Regions from separate parts of the Bacillus spongiae genome, predicted to be linked through region 2. Evidence: a T-box and tRNA genes for the amino acid it is inferred to sense, from the RefSeq annotation. Region 2 holds a T-box; the other holds one or more tRNA genes.
The links. A T-box is a leader RNA that pairs with one kind of tRNA and senses whether it is charged. The one in region 2 lies ahead of argS (arginine--tRNA ligase), so its partner is inferred to be a tRNA-Arg.
Positions count from the first base shown of each region.

Region 1: it has a tRNA-Arg gene. The T-box ahead of argS (arginine--tRNA ligase) is inferred to sense a tRNA for this amino acid. The anticodon was not compared.

Region 1 is NZ_JBBAXC010000008.1:127,582-131,014, reverse strand. It holds gene WAK64_RS11460 (right-handed parallel beta-helix repeat-containing protein) at 1-786, shown strand, start outside; gene WAK64_RS11455 (hypothetical protein) at 1,180-1,353, opposite strand; tRNA gene WAK64_RS11450 (tRNA-Arg) at 1,749-1,820, opposite strand; gene clpP (ATP-dependent Clp endopeptidase proteolytic subunit ClpP) at 2,062-2,655, shown strand; gene WAK64_RS11440 (HPr family phosphocarrier protein) at 2,768-3,025, opposite strand; gene whiA (DNA-binding protein WhiA) at 3,018-3,433, opposite strand, start outside.
Region 2 is NZ_JBBAXC010000025.1:30,915-34,347, forward strand. It holds gene WAK64_RS20450 (FtsW/RodA/SpoVE family cell cycle protein) at 1-1,024, shown strand, start outside; T-box leader at 1,189-1,395, shown strand; gene argS (arginine--tRNA ligase) at 1,434-3,119, shown strand; gene WAK64_RS20460 (YqaA family protein) at 3,236-3,433, shown strand, end outside.

The sequences.
Region 1 (3,433 bases), on a different contig from region 2:
TTAAAAATTTTCGGTTGTGGCATTGGTCGGACGATTATTGAAGGTGCTCCAGCGCAGGGAAGTGATGACGGTGTGGTTGTAATTTCTGACAGAATTACATTACAAGATTTCACTATCCAAGGGTTTCCAGATGAGGGAGTTCGAATCAATACTAATTTCAATGTTTTAAAGAATATTGAGTCAAAACTTAATATAGGTAGTGGTATACAGTTAATTGGAGACAACAATTTAATTATTGAGTGTTCTATCTTGATGAATAGAGATGATGGATTTAATATCTCTCCTGGGCAAAACAATTGTATATTAAAATGTGAAAGTAATGTAAATGACGGTACTGGTTATTCATTTTCTAATGTGAATAATAAGCTTCTATTAAGTACAGCTAAGGAAAACATAGATGATGGTTTATTAATTAATGATTCATTTAATACAATTATCGGAAACATATCAAATAAAAATAATGCACGAGGAATTCTAGTTGGGGCTGGTGATGGTAATAATAACATTATTAAGAATTTAACTTGCAATAACAGTGGAAGTGGAATTGAAATTGAAGATGGGGCTTTTGTAAACGCCATCGACTCTAACATCGCTCGAAACAACGGTACTGATGTCACTGACGCAGGTATTTTAATTGAAGATAGCGCAGCTGACAACACCATTCGTTTCAACGAAGCGAAAAATAACTTCGAATTTGACATCGAAGCCATTCCACCTGCTGATACTGCTAATACATTCGACGGCAACAAATGCGGAAATAGCTCTCCGCCTGGACTGTGTACCTAAACGAACAGTAGGTGTGTCAACTCGACGCGCCCCTCACCCTATTCTCACTTTAATTCCACCACTACTCGACTGCGCTTAAAACAATCGAAACGGATATTCACCGTCTAATCCATACCGTTTCTCAGCGATTATCAGCACGTGTGGCACCGATACGCCAAGAACACCACGGCTATATAAATCGATATAACGATCCATCTTTTCCCGCATCTGCTTTTCCGAGTAGATGCTTTTTGTACTTCGATAAGGAACGGAGTGCGTCGAAACAAGCAATACACGTCGGGCTCAGCCGTTCCTTTGCTGGTGTTCAATTAATTGCTCAATATGTGGCGTTTTAATATGCCTCATATCTTTAAGAGATATATCTAACTCCAGGAAAATCTTTTTAATTTGTTTTTAATCCTTATCGTAATACTTAACAGTGTAAGTCGATAAACCACGTATACGGCAATGCCTAAAAAATCCTTCTACCACTTCATCAAAGTTGGAAGTGTTGTTAGGTTCTTCCGGAATTAATTCTTGTAGAGTTCGTTTTGCCTTAACATTCTTAATTTCATTTCTTCGCTTCATACTACTGTCACCTATACCGTTTATTTCGTAAAACAGGTACTTAGTTACGTGGTACATTTCGTGTTATTCTTTAAAAATTTATACCTACGAAAACAACAAAGTTCATTCGCCCTATTCGCACCTTTATTCCGCTACTATTGGCGACATTTTTCGGCTATTCTTCATTCCACGAACAAATAAAACTCCGTTAACGACTGCGGTTGAAACAAAACCTTCCCGTCCAGTACATTCGCCACCTTCAGTAGTCTGCTGTCATTCATATCGATATAACGATTCATAGTATCATTCGTTAATTTTATCATTCGTTAAATTTCTTCAAGTTGTTCACCTAAAAAAACAAAAAAGCTCATACGCAACAATAGCGTATGAGCTTTTAATATAACGTTTTTTGAGTACGCCCTCGAAGGGAATCGAACCCCTATTTCAAGAACCGGAATCTTACGTGTTATCCATTACACTACGAGGGCATATAATAATATGGTACGACAATATATTATAAATGACAGATCGTAATTACGCAATAGCTTTTATTTGTTTTAAAAGAAGGTGAAGTGGGTAAGATGGAAAAGGTAACGTGTATCTCGTTTGGATAGATTTACATAACTCAGTACATTACGTTTGACCTTTATTGACCATCGGTGTATGATTACATTACATAAACAAAATTATACAGGAAATCCTGTAATACATTAAAAGGAGGAAGTAAGAATGAACTTAATTCCTACAGTTATTGAACAAACAAACCGTGGTGAGCGTGCTTATGATATTTATTCACGCTTATTAAAAGACCGTATTATTATGTTGGGTAGTGCCATTGATGACAATGTTGCCAACTCCATCGTCTCTCAGCTATTGTTCCTTGAAGCTGAAAATCCAGAAAAAGACATTTCCATTTACATCAACTCTCCTGGTGGAAGCATTACAGCAGGTATGGCGATTTATGACACTATGCAATTTATTAAGCCAAAAGTACAAACCATCTGCATTGGGATGGCTGCTTCTATGGGCGCATTTTTACTTGCTGCGGGTGAAAAAGGACATCGCTACGCACTTCCAAACAGTGAAGTCATGATTCACCAACCATTAGGTGGTGCTCAAGGTCAAGCGACTGAAATTGAAATTGCTGCAAAACGCATTCTTTTCCTACGTGAAAAACTAAATTCTATTTTAGCAGAACGTACTGGTCAAGATATTGAGGTAATTAGCCGAGATACAGACCGTGATAATTTCATGACAGCTGAGCGCGCACTAGAATATGGTTTAATTGACAAAATCATGACTAGACACGAAGAACAGAAATAAATGGATCCATTAAACGGAGTATTCACTTTCACTAAGTGGGTACTCTTTTTTTAGGTTGATTACTAAGAAAAACTCACATACTTAGCAGGTATGTGAGTTTTTCTCTAAGATATTAACCTTCATTTGATACAAATTCAACCAATGCTTCAATTACTTCATTTTCATCATTACCTTCAGCAATAAGGGTTACAATAGCACCTGAGTTAACCGCTAAGCTCATCAAGCCCATAATACTTTTCGCATTCACTTTCTTCCCATTTTTCTCAAGAAAGACTTCTGAAGAAAAACGATTTGCTTCCTGAACAAATAGTGCAGCAGGTCTTGCTTGTAAACCTGTTTTAAGCTTTACTTCTACTTTTTTTTCAACCATGTACCCTTCTCCCCTTTTTCATTTCATTTTTTAGTGACACTGATTCACCAGCACGCAATTTTTCAGCAATTTGATCAATTTTACGTAAACGATGATTCACACCTGATTTACTTACCGCTCCACCTGATACCATTTCACCTAGCTCTTTTAATGTTACGTCTTGGTACGCTACACGAAGTTCGGCGATTTCCCTAAGCTTATCTTGTAAAACGTTAAGACCAACTGTTTCTTCAATATAGCGTATATTTTCAACTTGCCGCAATGCAGCTCCAATTGTTTTATTTAAGTTGGCTGTTTCACAATTAACAAGGCGGTTAACGGAATTTCTCATATCACGTACAATTCTAACGTCTTCAAATCGCATAAGTGCATTATGTGCCCCAATGATATTTAATAATTCGGTAATCT
Region 2 (3,433 bases):
AGTCGGCTTTGGAATTATAGGTGCCGCACTTTTTTTTGATCCCGATCAATATAAACGACTTGCTTGGTATTTATACGGTATCGGTATTTTTTTACTCTTGTTATTAATTGTTGCTCCTGAAAGCATTGCTCCTGTCAAAAATGGAGCAAAAAGCTGGTTTCAAATCCCAGCAATTGGAACGATCCAACCTTCAGAGTTTATGAAAATTTTTTTAATCGTCGCACTAGCCCGGCTCATCTCAAACCATCACATAGTATATGATAACAAAACACTAAAATCAGATATGTTATTACTCGTGAAGATTTGTATTACCTCGCTTGTGCCGCTTGCTTTAATTATGCTTCAGCCTGATTTAGGAACATCCTTAGTATTAATAGCCATCGTTACCGGCATTATTTTCGTTTCAGGCATCTCATGGAAAATTATTGTCCCCATCTTCAGTTTTTTAAGTGTTGTTGGAGGTAGTATTTTGTCTCTCGCCATTTGGAAACCAGAAATATTAGAGAAGTATTTCGGTGTTCAATCCTACCAATTTGGTCGAATCTACTCTTGGCTTGACCCTTATAGTTATCAGGACCGAGAAGGGTTTCACCTTGTCAAATCGTTAAATGCGATAGGTTCAGGACAAATTTCTGGAAAAGGCTATCAAGACCGGGAAGTTTACATCCCAGAAAGCCACACGGATTTTATATTTAGTATCATTGGCGAAGAATATGGGTTTATTGGTGCAAGCCTCGTAATTAGTTTATTTTTCTTGCTTATTTATCATTTAACAAAAGTAGCCTTAGAAACGAAACAACCATTCAACGTCTACATTATTGCTGGTATTATTAGCATGATCACATTTCACGTATTTCAAAATATCGGAATGACGGTTCAAATTTTGCCTATTACAGGAATCCCTCTCCCATATATTTCTTACGGAGGAAGCTCATTAATGGGAAATATGCTTGCACTCGGTCTAGTCTTTAGTATGAAATACTATCACCGAACCTATATGTTCTCGTCAGAAAATGATGAATAAAATACGTTGAAACACTTCAAGGTCCTATCTTGGAGTGTTTTGGTATATCATTCATAAGGATATTCATAGACCTAACACATAAATAGAATGGCTGAGAGATTATTTCTATGACATAAAAATACGCTTGCAACTATTTCCTAATTGTGTATAATAATCATAATATTATAAAGTCCGTGAAGGAGAGAGTAGCTTTAAGGATAACCTAAAGCGAGTCAGGGGTGGTGGAAGCCTGATGGAACCTTTAAAGTGAAGCGCACTCCAGAGACATCATTCTGAAAATAGTAAGAGTGATCGGTTCTACCGTTATCGTTTTGAAGTGCCCACGGTAAGTGGGAACAAGAGTGGTACCGCGACGAAAGCTCGCCTCTTATTTTAGAGGCGGGCTTTTTATTATTAGGAGGGATTCATAATGGATTTTAAAAAAATAATAAGTGAAAGTGTTCAACCTCATATTCCAAGAGCTGTTTCCGAACAAGAAATTACCTCACTAATTGAAACACCAAAGTATGCTCATCATGGTGACTTTTCATTTCCTTGTTTTCAATTGGCCGCCCACTTGAAATCATCACCTGTCACGATTGCTGAATCGTTAGCAAAAGCCATTCGATCTCCTTATTTTAAGAAAGTGGAGAACATCGGACCTTACGTCAATTTTTTCTTTAATCCAGCTACTCTTAGCACAGATATCCTTTTGAATATTTTATCGAAGGGGTCGAACTATGGCTCTTCTACCATTGGAAAAGGGGAAACCATTGTACTCGATATGTCTTCTCCTAATATTGCCAAACCCTTCTCAATGGGCCATCTACGCTCAACTGTCATTGGAAATTCCTTAAGTCTACTTGCAGAAAAATGTGGTTATCAAACTGTGAAAAATAACTATATTGGTGACTGGGGCACGCAATTTGGGAAATTAGTCGTTGCTTATAAAAAATGGGGGGACCGCAATACGGTAAAGAAGAAACCAATCGATGAGTTATTCTCTCTTTACACTAAATTTCATGTTGAAGCTTCTCAATTTCCAGAATTAGAAGACGAAGCAAGGGAGGTATTTAAGAGTTTAGAAGATGGAAATCAAGAGTATCTTCAACTATGGGGATGGTTTCGTAAGGAGTCTCTACAAGCCTTCCAACAACTATATACTAGACTTGGCATATCCTTCGACTCTTATCGAGGGGAATCCTATTACAACGATAAAATGGATGAAGTCATCACAATGCTAGAGGAAGAGAACATCCTTGTTAAATCCGACGGTGCCATGGTGGTTAAACTTACAGAAGAAGCACTCCCACCATGCTTAATCCAAAAGAGAGATGGTGCGACACTTTATGCAACACGTGACCTTGCGGCAGCTCTTGACCGCTTTCGATCTTACTCGTTTTCACAAGCACTTTACGTCGTTGGACAAGAACAACGTATCCACTTTCAGCAAGTCTTTGCCGTCTTAAGCAAGCTCGGATTTACTTGGGCAAGTAACATGCACCATATCCCTTTTGGTCTTTATTTAAAGAATGGCAAAAAAATGTCTACAAGAAAAGGACATGTTATTTTACTAGAAGATATGCTAAATGAAGCGGTAAAGCTTGCTCATAAAAATATGATTGAAAAAAACCCAGACCTACCGAATGCAAATGAGATTGCTGAACAGGTTGGGGTTGGAGCGTTAATTTATCACGACTTAAAAAATGAACGAACAAACTCGGTCGAGTTTTCAATGGAAGATATGCTGACTTTCGAAGGAGATACCGGCCCCTATTTACAATATACATTTGCAAGAGCAAGCTCTTTACAAAGAAAAGGGGAAACAGGAACAGAAACGATATTAGCGCTAGATGATGATGAAAGTTGGGGTTTAGTAAAGAAATTACATGCGTTTCCAGAGATAATACACCAATCACAAGCCTCTCAATCTCCTCATTATTTAGCTAAATACTTATTTGAAACCGCTCAATCCTTTAATAAATATTATGGGAAAGTACGGATCCTTGAACAGGATGCTCAGCTTACGTATCGCTTGACCCTCGTATCAGCGTTTACTACCGTTCTAGCCGAAGGGTTGAGACTGCTCGGGATTAAAGCACCTGAAAATATGTAGACTACAGCATTCGACCTATTTCCTGAGAAATAGTAGCGTGACATCAAAATATGACGTTTACTGCTATTAATGGTATACTTTTAATTACTTGAATTCGGAAAAAGGAGTCTTAAACAATGTCTGCATGGCTACATTCCATATTAACTGCAATAGAAGAATGGTTACTAGATTATGGGGTCTGGGGATTGATTCTTGTATCATTTACTGAATCCTCTTTCTTCCCCATCATCCCAGATGTAGTGCTGATCCCACTGGCACTCGCTAACCCTGATAGTGCCTTGTTATACGCTTTATATACGACACTCGCCTCTGCT